2 regions of the Erwinia amylovora genome follow, and region 2 is predicted to be linked to the other one. Evidence: predicted binding sites of a transcription regulator. Region 2 holds the regulator's gene; the other holds the start of a gene.
What was found. The regulator ArgR, encoded in region 2, controls arginine synthesis, uptake and breakdown. The targets are predictions, from matches to a motif close to ANTGAATAAAAATACANT.

Region 1: a site for ArgR is predicted at 5,125-5,142, ahead of argA (amino-acid N-acetyltransferase). Genes of this name have one in related genera too.

What each region holds. Positions count from the first base shown of each region.
Region 1 is NZ_CP066796.1:800,073-806,846, forward strand. It holds gene recB (exodeoxyribonuclease V subunit beta) at 1-1,067, shown strand, start outside; gene recD (exodeoxyribonuclease V subunit alpha) at 1,064-2,911, shown strand; gene JGC47_RS03605 (YagU family protein) at 2,989-3,546, opposite strand; gene argA (amino-acid N-acetyltransferase) at 3,737-5,110, opposite strand; gene amiC (N-acetylmuramoyl-L-alanine amidase AmiC) at 5,322-6,569, shown strand; tRNA gene JGC47_RS03620 (tRNA-Met) at 6,652-6,728, opposite strand; tRNA gene JGC47_RS03625 (tRNA-Met) at 6,770-6,774, opposite strand, start outside.
Region 2 is NZ_CP066796.1:352,401-359,174, forward strand. It holds gene aaeB (p-hydroxybenzoic acid efflux pump subunit AaeB) at 1-1,417, shown strand, start outside; gene yhcN (peroxide/acid stress response protein YhcN) at 1,630-1,899, opposite strand; gene yhcN (peroxide/acid stress response protein YhcN) at 2,011-2,274, opposite strand; gene argR (transcriptional regulator ArgR) at 2,770-3,240, opposite strand; gene mdh (malate dehydrogenase) at 3,685-4,620, shown strand; gene degS (outer membrane-stress sensor serine endopeptidase DegS) at 4,669-5,730, opposite strand; gene degQ (serine endoprotease DegQ) at 5,870-6,774, opposite strand, start outside.

The DNA of each region.
Region 1 (6,774 bases), 450 kb from region 2:
GTAAAAAAGAGGGCAACAGCGATCTGCATCGCAGCGCGCTGGGCTATCTGGTGCAGCAGGGGGAACCCGCCGATGCCACTGGCCTGCTGGCAGCGTTGCAGGCGCTTAACAGTGATGCCACGGCGTTAATCATCGCAGCAGAGGCAGATGCCCCCCCCTGGCAGACGCAGCAAGAAGAGGTTGGTATTCTGAGTAGCCGGACGCTGCCGCGTTCGCTGCGTGATAACTGGCGCGTAACCAGTTATTCCGGGCTGCAACAGCACGGCCATTCCATCGTGATGGAATGGCTGCCGCGCCTCGATGTTGACGCAGCCGGTGAAGCCAGCATTGAGCGCGTTCCGCAGCTGACGCCGCATACTTTTCCGCGCGGTGCCGGGCCGGGGACATTTCTGCACGGGCTGTTTGAAACGCTGGAGTTCAGCGCCCCACTGGATGAAGAGTGGCTGGCGCAGCAACTCAGCGCTCAGGCGCTGGGCGAGGAGTGGCAGCCGGTGATGCGCAACTGGATTGAGCGCATCCTGCAAACCCCGCTTAATGAGACGGGCGTCAGCCTTTATCAGCTGCCAGCACCAGCGAGGAAGGCGGAGCTGCAGTTCTATTTGCCGATCTCCCGTCTGCTGACGTCAGAGGCGCTGGACCGGGTGGTACGTCAGGACCCGCTGTCGCAGCCGTGCCCGCCGCTCGACTTTCACCAGGTTCGGGGCATGCTGAAAGGTTTTATCGATCTGGTGTTCTGCTGGCAGGGTAAATATTACCTGCTGGACTATAAGTCTAACTGGCTGGGCGAAGACAGCAGCGCCTATACCCAGGAGGCGATGGCTCAGGCGATGCAGGCGCATCGTTATGATTTGCAGTACCAGCTCTATACGCTGGCGCTGCACCGCTATCTGCGTCACCGCCTGGTTGATTACGACTATCAACTTCATTTTGGTGGCGTTATCTACCTGTTTCTGCGTGGTCTGGACGGCGTGGCTGGCAGCAACGGTATTTACTGTACCCGACCGCAGCCGGAGTTTGTTACCGCTCTCGACCAACTGTTTGCTAACCCCCCGGAGAGTAACGTATGACGCTGGCAGAAGCCTTACAGCTGGCACAGTACCAGCGCTTATTGCGCCCTCTTGACGTGCAGTTTGCCCGTATGGTGGCGGCTGAACAGCAGCCCGCGCTGATGCTGGCGGCGGCGCTGGTCAGCCGCGACGCCGGGGAAGGTCATGTTTGTCTGCCGTTGGCACAGCTGCGTCCTGAATCTTTTTTTGCCGGGCGTTATCCGGAGCTGGCACAGGCCCTGTGGCAGGCTGCCGGCGAACCGGAGGACTGGCAGGCGCTGCTGCTGGCAGAAACTGCGGTCAGTGACGGCCAGCAGGCCACGCCGCTGGTGGTGTATCAACAGCGGCTTTACCTGCATCGTATGTGGCAGAGCGAGGGAAAAATCGCGCAGTTTATTCAGCGTCAGCATTATCCTCAGGATCTGGAGGAAAAGCGGGTGCGTGATACGCTGGATAGTTATTTCGGCCAGCAGCCCGATGACTGGCAAAAAATCGCCGCAGCGGTAGCGTTGACGCGCCAGGTGGCGGTGATCTCCGGTGGGCCGGGGACCGGCAAAACCACCACCGTGGCCAAGCTGCTTGCCAGCCTGATTGAATTATCGCCCGCGCCACCGCGTATCGAGCTGGCGGCACCGACCGGCAAGGCGGCGGCGCGGCTGACGGAATCGCTCGGTAATACGCTGCGGCAGCTGCAGCTGGCCGATCGCATCCTGAGAAGTTTCCCATTGGAGGCGACGACGCTGCATCGCCTGCTGGGGGCGCTGCCGGGCAGTCAACGCATGCGCTATCACGCCGGAAATCCACTGCATGTTGACGTACTGGTGGTCGATGAAGCCTCGATGCTGGATCTCCCGATGCTGGCTAACCTGATTGCCGCTTTGCCCGCTCATGCACGAGTTATCTTCCTCGGTGACCGCGATCAGCTGGCTTCAGTAGAAGCCGGAGCGGTGATTGGTGATATTTGCCGCTGTGCGGAAGATGACTACAGCCCGCCGCGTGCTGTGGAGCTGACGCGACTTACCGGTTGCGAGGTAGCGGGGCGCGAAGATGCCAGCGCCTCTGAGGTGCGTGATTCGATCTGCCTGCTGCGCAAAAGCTACCGCTTCACGTCATCTTCCGGCATTGGCCAGCTGGCGCTGGCGGTGAATGCCGGGCAGATTAATCGCGCGGAGCAGGTCTTCAGCAGCGGTTTCGGCGACATCCGCCGCCATACGCTAAGCAGCAGCGAGGACTATCGGCAGCTGCTGGATGACTGTGTTGCAGGTTACCGTGAGTACCTGAAATTGCTGCATGCCGGAGCAACACCGGGGCAAGTACTGGCCGCATTTGGCCGCTTCCAGCTACTGTGCGCGCTGCGCGAAGGGCCGTTCGGTGTTGCAGGGCTGAATGAGCGTATTGAACAGGCGCTGCGCCTGGCAGGGCTTATCCGCCGCGATATCGCACTCAACGGCAAATGGTATGCAGGACGCCCGGTAATGATTGCGCGTAATGACCGGGCGCTGGGACTGTTTAACGGTGATATCGGCATCGCGATGCCGGATGAAGATCAGCAGCTGAAGGCGTACTTCCCGTTACCGGATGGCACGATCAAGGCGGTGCAGCCCAGCCGCCTGGCGCCGCATGATACGGCCTATGCCATGACGGTACACAAGTCACAGGGATCGGAGTTTGAGCACACGCTGCTGGTTTTACCTAACCAGATGATGCCGGTACTGACTCGTGAACTGGTTTATACCGCGATCACCCGCGCCAAACAGCAGCTAACCCTTTATGCCGACGGTTCGGTGTTTAACAGTGCGGTGAAGATACGCACGCAGCGCCGTAGCGGGCTGGTGGAACGGTTGAATAACCGGGCTACTTCTTAGCCAGGCCAGGGCCGGGGTGTGGAACATGGCGTGTTAGAATGCCCGGCAGCAAGGCAGGGCATTTTCTGTATAAACTGTTATTTAACGTTGCTAAACCACTGCCCTTTAATGGGCCTTGCGAAAGCAGCCAGTACTGCAATCAGGCTAACTTCAATCGATACAGACCACACAATATGGCCCAATATCTCGCTCCATAGCTCATAGCCATTGAGTTCCCACAGCCAGCCGGTTTTACCGTCTAAATAAGCCGGGTGGCGAAAGCCCAGCGCCGGGATCAGCAAACCGTGCATCACTACAGTGATGATTAAGCCATAGGCAGCGCCGTACCACAGCCTGACTTTGGGCCAGCAAGCGGATAGCAGGACATAAGCAAAGGCAAAAGCGAAACTGAACAGCCAGTGATAAAGCATGACTGCACCGGGGATCGTGATGCCCTGATAAACATAATCCATTGAATGGGCGTTAATGCCCAGTGGCCCAAGCCAGGCATCAATATGCGCTGCGGGTGGCGATATCTCACCGGCTACGCGCGGGGGCATATTTGCTTCGGTGCCGGACTTTACCAAAGAGCTGATAAAACCGCCAATGAAGGTGCTCCACGCAATGATTTTCAGATTTATTTTATCTAGTCTCATAACAAAGTTTCCTTGCTTTTATCGAAAAAAGACGGGGGTTAGCCGTCAGTAATTGTCTTACCTGTCTTGCCTGTGTTGCCATCTGTAGGTAATTCAGTGTTCTTATCTGCCCATTAACACGGGTGAAATGCCTGTATTGACTGCCGGCGAATAACATCATACGGACTACAGGCTCCGGCATAGAAAGCGATCAGCTCTGGCGGGTATGAACACTGGTTTCGTGCAGATCGACCATCAATACTTTGGATCGCCGCTGGTAGTTATACATCTGCTTTTTGCTTTCCGGCAGCCGCTCAATTTCTACCGGCACAAAGCCGCGCTCCTGGAACCAGTGAATGCTGCGCGTGGTCAACACAAACAGCTTTTTTAGCCCCATCTGCCGCGCCTGCAACGCCACGCGCTCCAGTAATGCTTCCCCGCGTGAAGAGCTACGGTAATCAGGATGTACCGCTACGCAGGCCATTTCACCAATCTGCTCTTCCGGGAAGGGATAAAGGGCGGCGCAGCCAATGGTCAGGTTATCGCGCTCGATAATGGTGAATTTGTCAATCTCCATCTCCAGCTGCTCACGCGAACGGCGCACCAGAATGCCCTGCTGTTCCATCGGGCGGATCAGTTCGAGAATGCCGCCAATATCGTTAATGGTGGCACGGCGGATCTGCTCGGCGCTCTCCATAACAATCTGGGTGCCGATGCCATCGCGTGAAAACAGCTCCTGCAACAGCGCGCCATCTTCGCGATAGCTGATCAGGTGGCTGCGGCGCACCCCGCTGCGGCAGGCTTTGACCGCGCCGCGCAGGAAGCGTACCGTACCTGAGTGGTAATCATCGCGCGTTTCCAGCTCTTCGATGCGCAGCTGTGCCTCATTCGGGAACAGCTCGGAGATAATACGGCCTTCAGCATCCGTTACGCCCTGTTCGGAGCAGAAACCAATCATCTTTTCGGCCTTCAGCTTAATTGACAGCTGGGTGGCAACCTCTTCAGAGGTCAGATTGAAGCTCTCTCCGGTGACCGATACGGCTACCGGACCCATCAGGACAATGGCTCCGCTGTCCAGCTGGCGATGTATCGATTCTTCATCGATGCGGCGGATACGGCCGCTATGGCAGTAGTCGACACCGTCATCGACGCCCAGCGGCTGGGCAATAATAAAGTTTCCGCTAACGACATTAATATGCGCACCCTGCAATGGGGTGTTATTCAGGCTCATCGACAGGCGGGCAGTAATATCCAGCTGCAAACGACCGGCAGCCTGCTTGACCAGTTCCAGCGACGGGGCATCCGTTACGCGGGTGTGTTTATGGTAGACCGGCTCCAGGTTGTGCCCGGCAAGGCTGGCATCGATCTGCGGGCGCGCGCCGTATACCACCACGAGGCGGATGCCGAGGCTATGTAGCAGGCCGATATCGTTGACAATGCTTGAGAAGTTTTCATGCCCGATGGCTTCACCGCCCAGCATAATGACAAACGTTTTACCACGATGGGCGTTGATATAGGGAACGGTATGGCGAAATCCCTGAACCAGCTCGGTACTACGTTCCTTCACGGTAAACCCTCTATGCATTATTATTCGATAAAAGTGTATTTTTATTCTTTTATGGCCGCGGGTGCAAGTGGCATTTGTCCTTATTCATCGCTGAAAAAAGTATTTTCTCCTGTCAGGCGCGCTACATTTAATCGTTTTTTCTAAGTGACACTGCCGGGGGGATTCGTTAGAGTTTCGCCAATTTTTTTATTTGGCTTTTTATTAGACACATCACAGCATTTGGAGTGGCATGACTGATTCAACTTCCCTTAACCGCCGACGGTTATTACAAGGGGCCGGGGCACTGTGGCTGTTGAGCGTTAGCCGCACAGGCATGACCGCCAGCCGACATGTCGTAGCAATCCGCATCTGGCCGGCATCCACCTACTCACGTCTGACCATTGAGTCCAACGCACCACTGAAATATAAGCAGTTTTCTCTGAGAAGTCCCGACCGTGTCGTGGTGGATATCGCCGATATCCAGCTTAATCGCCTGTTGAACGATGTCGGGAAGCTGGTGCGCGAAGACGATCCCTATATCAAAAATGTGCGTGTGGGTCAGTTTGACCCGAATACCGTGCGCCTGGTGCTGGAAATCAAACAGAATGTTGCGCCGCGTATCTTTACTCTTGCCCCGGTCGCCGGGATTAAGAATCGTCTGGTGCTGGATCTCTATCCGGTGCAAAGACCGCAGCACAATGACGATCCGCTGCTGGCGTTACTGGAAGATTACAATCAGGGCGATCTGGGGCGTAGCCAGCCTGAGGCCGCCCCGTTACCCGGTAAGGCCGGAAAGGATCGGCCAATCGTCATTATGCTTGATCCCGGTCACGGTGGTGAAGATTCCGGTGCCGTTGGCAAGCAGAAAACGCGTGAAAAAGACGTGGTGCTGAAAATTGCCCGCCGCCTGAAATCGCTGATCGACAAGCAGCCGAGTATGCGCGCCTATATGACGCGTAATGAAGACGTTTTTATTCCGTTAAAAGTGCGGGTGGCGAAAGCGCGCAAACAGCGCGCAGACCTGTTTATCTCGATTCATGCCGATGCGTTTACCCGCCGTGCCGCGCGGGGATCGTCGGTGTTTGCGTTATCAACCAAAGGGGCCACCAGCACCGCAGCACGATTTCTGGCACAGACTCAGAATGAGTCGGATCTGATTGGTGGCGTCAGTATGGGGAGCGATCGCTATCTTGACCATACTATGTTCGATATGTTGCAAAGCCGCACAATTAACGACAGCCTGAGATTTGGTGGGGAAGTGCTGGCGCGCATGGGGAAAATTAATCACCTGCACAAGCGATCCGTCGATCAGGCGGGTTTTGCGGTGTTGAAAGCGCCAGATATCCCCTCTATCCTGGTGGAAACGGCGTTTATCAGTAATCTGGAAGAGGAACGTAAACTACGCACTACGCGTTTTCAGCATCAGGTAGCGGATTCGATTCTGGCGGGAATTAAAGCCTATTTCGCTAACGGCGCCGCGCTGGCAACAGCAAAATAACCCTTGGGGCGGAAAGGATCCTGCCCGGCTAGCAGATTTGATAAGCTTCAGATACAAAAAAACACCCTGAAGGGTGTTTGATTGGTTGCGGGAGCCGGATTTGAACCGACGACCTTCGGGTTATGAGCCCGACGAGCTACCAGGCTGCTCCATCCCGCGTCCGGTTAACGCTTATATTACTGCACACCACGACGGCAAATTGGTT
Region 2 (6,774 bases):
GGTGGAGCAGTACCGCCTGATGCAGCTGTGCGTGCAACATGCTGATAAAGAAGAGGTCGATAAATGCTGGGCCGGGCTGGTACGACGCACCACCGCTCTTAACGGAATGCGTACTCATCTGATGATGGAGGCCGGGCGCTGGCACAAAATTGATCCGCGCCTGCAGGTGCTTAATACCCTGTCATTGACGCTCATTACTCAGGCTTTTGAAACCTTCCTGATCCAGAATAACCACCCTGAATACCTTCCGCCCCAGTTCCAGCTGTTATTCAGAAAGCCGGTAGCAAACATTGCTGATATCCATCAACGCATGAAGATGATGCGCCGGGTCATCACCGCCAGCGGCAGTAAAAATACCCCGGCGACTATCAGCAGCTGGGTTGGGGCAGCCAGCCGCTACCTGCTGCTGCTGAAAGGGATCCACACTAACAGCAGTATCAGCCGCCGCGAGGGAGAGGTGCTGAATGCTGACCCGATCGTGAAGATGCGTTCGGCAGAAACGCGGCATGCGTTGGTGAATGGGATACGTACTTTTGTGGCAACCGCCGTGGGCTCACTGTTCTGGCTGTGGACCGGCTGGACTTCGGGCAGTGGCGCAATGGTGATGCTGGCCGTTGTTACCTCGTTGGCCATGCGTATGCCTAACCCGTTGATGGTCGCTAAAGATTTCCTCTACGGCATGATCGTCGCCATCCCGCTGGGATCGCTTTACTACATGGTGGTGATGCCGAATACCCAGCAAAGTATGCTGCTTTTATGTATCGCGCTGGGGCTGATCGCCTTTATCAGCGGTCTTCTTATCCAGCGGCGTCAAATTGGTGCTCTGGGCGCGCTGGTGGGCACTATCAATATCCTGACGCTGGACAACCCGATGCAGTTCGAAGTCAGCCCGTTTCTGGATAATGCCCTGGGCCAGGCGATCGGCTGTTTTGTCGCGCTGCTGGTTATTCTGCTTATCCGCGATACCTCTAAGGCGCGTGTCGGGCGCATTTTGCTCAATCGCTTTATGTATGCCGCCGTATCAGCGATGACCACGAATACCGTGCGGCGCAAAGAAAACCATCTGCCTGCCCTTTACCAGCAGTTGTTTATGCTGATGAACAGCTTCCCAGGCGATATCAATAAGTACCGGCTGGCGCTGACGCTGATCATCGCACACCAGCGACTGCGTGCTGCCGACGTGCCGATCAACCCCGATCTGTCAGCGTTCCATCAGCAGCTGCGCCACACGGCCGACCGGGTGATCTCGGCAGGCAGCGATGCAAAGAGACGTGATGACTTTGCGCGCCTGCTGGGCGAGTTCGACATTTACCAGCAAAAGCTACAGCAGTATCAGGCCGCGCAAAGCGTGACTGAACCCGTTGCGCGTCTGGCGATGGTATTAAAGAAATATCAGCAAACGCTGATCGAGGTTTGAGTTCTTCCGCGCCTGGCAGAGAAGCCGTAACAGGATGCGGGGCCCCCCTCCGTGTGTTCCGTCTGGCTTGCACATTTCTGCTCCGCCCGGCAGTGAGAACAAACAAAAGCCCCGGCGTACGGGGCTAAAGTGATATTCCACCAGGTTTACAGCAACAGATGGACGAGCAATGGCAGCAAAATACCGGCGCTGATGCACCGCTTGAGGGTTGGTTATTTGTAAAGCTCGGCCGTGGCGTGATAGTTACCATCGGTACGCGCTTCGATTACGCGGTAAGACGTTGCACCCTGGCGATCCGCTTTTTGTGAAAGCTGGTGGCGGATTTCCATCGGCGTACCGTCGATCCCGCTAACGCTGACGGTGCCTACCGGCTGTAGATTCTGGCGGTTGACCTGCTCGCTGGTGACCAGATCCGCCGCGCCGGCAGCGAATGAAAGAACAGAAGCAAGACTTAAGGCAACAATTGTGAAGGTCGTTTTCATGATGACTCCAGAGTAGTTATTGCACGGTAATCTAAAGGGATGAAAAACAATTTTTTATACCTGGGATTACCGCATAGCTTTAATGATTGATTCTTTAGATTACCGCTTAGCTTATTGATAAAGTTCGGCGGTCGCGTGCCAGTTACCGTTTTGGTAGTTTTCAATAACACGGTAGGCGCTGGCGCCCTTTTCACGGGCTTTATCATTCAGCGCCTGACGGATATCCATTGGCGATCCGCTAACTCCACTAACGCTGACTATTCCGATCGATTGCAGGCCTTTCGTCTGGTCCGAATTGACAGACTGAGCGGCGAATGCGCCAAATGACAGGGTAGAAAGCAGGCCAAAGGCCGCGATAGTGGTTTTGATGTACATGAGATTTCCCTCGTCAACGATTGTTAACTTTTGATTGTTTTGATCTGCATCACGGAAACAAGTATAGATCTAATAACGTAAAAAATTAATAGCAGGCTAATAATATTAAAGTGTTTTACAGGCGTGAGGCGGTGTTTTTAATGACGTCTGGTTATCAAAAACGCCTGTTTTTTGCGCATTTTCGCCAAAAAGTATTAAAAAACAGTATGTCAGGATAATTTATCTATTTGTGCGCTTATTTGCGGTAGATCACATTGTCAAAGAGGTGAAAGGCAGGCTTTAGTATGAAGGGCAGTCGTTTCAGCCAGCAGCATATGCCGGCGGCGATAATTCGGATGTCGCAAAGAGAGCAGGGCCGCTGACTGGCCCGGAAATTACCGGAGAATGGCTACCGTCGCCGGGTTGATGCCAGAACATTGCCGACAGCGAATTGTTTGCCGATCGCTCCGGCTTATGCAGCGCGGTACGATGGCGGGCGACAGAGGAGCGGAAGGTTTAAAGTTCCTGTTCGAACAGCACCAGGATGGCATCATGCAGCTGCTTTACGCTAAAGGAACGCGCCGGAGTGATAAAAATGGTGTCATCGCCTGCAATGGTGCCGAGAATGCCTTCCGCTTTGCCCAGCGAGTCCAGCAGGCGAGCAATCAGCTGCGCTGCCCCCGGACTGGTGTGGATCACCACCAGCGCGTCGTTGAAGTCGATATCCAGTACCAGGTTCTTCAGTGGGCTGGTGGTGGTAGGTACGCCAAGCCCGGCGGGTAAGCAGTAAACCATTTCCATTTTAGCGTTGCGTGTACGCACCGCACCGAATTTTGTCAGCATACGCGACACTTTCGACTGATTAATGTTCTCGAATCCTTCATCCTGCAGGGCAATGACGATTTCACCCTGTGAGCTGAACTTTTCCTCTTTCAGTAAGGCTTTAAACGCCTTAATCAGGTCTTCTTGTCTTGATGAGTTACGCATAGGTTACCGATAAAATGGGTTATTCAGCCATCCCCTCAGTGGGATTTTACATTATTATGCAATTAAATGAATTTTTATGCAAATTGCAAATGTGGCATTGGCTCACTCACTCACCGCACGGCGGCGCAGTCTAACAAATTTTGCCGGGAAAAAGAATTTGCCGACTCTGTGCATTGGCGCGCAGAAAGTGAACGGATTGTTATAATGTGATGGTTGTTCTGGTTAGCGCTAAGGGTGTAATGTAACGCCGAATCACGGTAATACCCTGAATATCTGGAGCTGACGCTGGGTTGGCCGCCTGAGTTTATCTCCCGCTCGCTTAGCGTTAACAAAGCGCGGTGAGGCTCACTATTCGCCGATTTGCGTACACTTCAGTTGTCTCATAGCGGGCTTACCGGGGTTCCCCGGCACGCAAAATGCTTAAAATATAATAAGGAGTATAGGATGAAAGTTGCAGTTCTCGGTGCAGCGGGTGGTATTGGCCAGGCTCTTGCCCTGCTGCTAAAAACCCAGCTTCCGGCAGGTTCAGAACTCTCTCTGTACGACATCGCACCCGTTACCCCAGGTGTTGCGGTTGACTTAAGCCACATCCCAACTTCGGTCAAAATTACAGGCTTCAGTGGTGAAGATGCGACCCCGGCGCTGAAAGGTGCTGACGTGGTGCTGATTTCAGCTGGCGTTGCGCGTAAACCGGGTATGGATCGTTCTGACCTGTTTAACGTCAATGCCGGTATTGTGCGCAATTTAATTGAGCAGGTCGCTGCCACCAGCCCTGAAGCGCTGATTGGTATCATCACTAACCCGGTCAACACCACGGTGGCCATCGCGGCGGAAGTCCTGAAAAAAGCCGGCGTCTATGACAGGAATAAACTTTTTGGCATCACTACGCTGGATATCATCCGCGCCAATACGTTCGTTGCCGCATTGAAAGGTCTACAGCCTGAAGCGCTGAATGTCCCGGTTATCGGCGGTCACTCAGGCGTGACCATTCTGCCGTTGCTGTCACAGATCCCGGGGGTCCGCCTCAGTGAGCAGGAGGTATCTGACCTGACTAAACGCATCCAGAATGCGGGTACCGAAGTGGTGGAGGCGAAAGCTGGCGGTGGCTCGGCCACGCTGTCAATGGGCCAGGCTGCGGCGCGGTTTGGTCTGTCGCTGGTACGCGCGCTGAAAGGTGAAAGCAACGTCGTTGAATGTGCCTACGTCGAAGGAGACGGAGAACATGCGCGTTTCTTCTCGCAGCCGCTGCTGTTGGGTAAGAATGGCATTGTTGAGCGTCGTCCTGTCGGAAAACTCAGTGCGTTTGAACAACAGGCACTGACCCACATGCTTGATACGTTGAAAAAAGATATTACGCTCGGTGAAGAGTTCGTTAAGTAGCCTTTTGCGTTCTCTGCCCCATCGCCGGATGGGGCAGGTGCAGCCAGGTTACCGGCTCTGATTTTCTTCCGGGTACTCTTGTACCGTTACGGGTAACGTCAGCTTTTTCTCATTGCGACTGACTTCCACGTTGATGACCGTTCCGGGGCGTATTTCTGCCACCTGATCCATGGTTTCCAATGGGGACACCGCCGCAGCGCCATTGACCCGGGTAATCACATCGTTGACCTGCATACCGGCGGTAAAAGCGGGGCCACCCGGCCTGATTTCGGTGACCACAATACCCTGTCCCTGAGGGTGTTCCATAACATTATCAGGTCCGCTAAAACGCCTGAATTCCTGCCCGGTAATACCAATATAGCCACGAATAACCCGACCATCACGGATCAGTTTTTCCATGACTTTGGTGGCCAGCTTGGTGGGGATCGCAAAGCCCAGACCTTCGGGCGTTTCACCGTTGCTGCTTTTGTCAAATGACAGCGTATTGATCCCCATCAGCTCGCCCAGCGAGTTGATCAACGCTCCGCCGGAGTTACCGCGATTGATCGAGGCATCAGTCTGCAGAAAGTCCTGATGACGTGAAGGACTAAGGCCAACACGCCCGGTTGCGCCAATAATCCCCTGGGTTACCGTCTGGCCAATGTTATACGGGTTACCGATCGCCATCACCAGGTCACCGATATGGGCAATACGCTGCGGATTGATGGGGATTACCGGCAGACTGGCCGCATTAATTTTCAGCACTGCCAAATCGGTCAGGTAGTCAGACCCTACCAGCATGGCTTCAAAAGAGCGGCCGTCCTGAAGATTAACAACAATCTGGCTGGCATCGTTAATGACATGCTTGTTGGTAAGAATATAGCCGCGCGGGTCCATAATCACCCCTGAGCCGAGAATATCGCTGGCACCGTTAGCGCTGTGGTTATAGACATAAACCACGGCGGGTGCCGCGCGGCGTACCCCCGCATTGTAGCTGACCGGCTGCTGGCTGCTGCTGTCATCCGTTGGCGACAGCAGATCGCTACCGAGTCTGAGGCCCGGAACGGCTAACAGAAGGATGGCGGCTATAATCAGTCCGAAGATGGCTGAACGTATGAGTTTAGGAAGCATGCTTTTAAATGATGAATGATGATGCGGGCAGAATAGCATGAGTTACGCGGACACAGTAGCCCGCGTCCGCGCGGGGAGCTAATACGCCCGAGGGGGAAACAGCGTGTCACTTACCAGCAGCCCGCGTCCGCGCGGGGAGCTAACGTAGCAGCAGGTAAAGATTTTCATCGCCGCGCATAACGCTTAGCACCAGCAGCGGCGGTTTAGCCACCAGTATCTTGCGCAATTCCGCCAGATTATGCACAGCTGTACGGTTGATCCCCACGATAACATCCCCTTTTTGCAGGCCGAACCGGGCTGCCGTAGCGGCTTTATCGACGTTATCTACCGTCACACCTTTAGCACCGCTTTTCGCCGCGCCATCGCTCAGGGAGGCCCCCTGTAACGCTGGCGTCATCAGTTCAACGTTAACGCTGGTCTGGACACTGTTATCCAGCTTTACGCTGACGATAAGGGGTTTACCTTCGCGCAGCAGGCCAACCTTCACCTCCTGTCCCGGTGGAGTAGTGCCGATTTTGACTCGCAGCCCGGCAAAACTGGCAATCTGCTTATCATCTACGCGGGTAATAATATCTCCGGCTTTAATCCCGGCCTTAGCGGCTGCAGATTGTGGCAACACCTCATTGACGAAAGCCCCATGCTGTACGTCGACGTTGAAAGCTTTGGCCATATCGGCGGTCATCTCGGTGCCTTTGATTCCCAGCTGCCCACGTTTGACTTCGCCAAACTGGATAAGCTGCTGTGCCAGCACCATCGCCATATTGCTGGGAATGGCAAAGCCAATGCCGATATTGCCACCGCTCGATGCCAGAATTGCCGTATTCAGGCCGATAAGCTCACCGTTAAGATTCACCAGCGCACCACCCGAGTTACCCTGGTTGATGGCAGCATCTGTCTGGATGAAGTTTTCCAGCCCCTCCAGATTCAGGCCGCTGCGCCCCAGAGCAGAAACAATGCCAGAAGTTGCCGTCTGACCTAGGCCAAAAGGGTTACCAATGGCGACGGCGAAATCACCCACTTTCAGCCGATCTGAATCGGCGATAT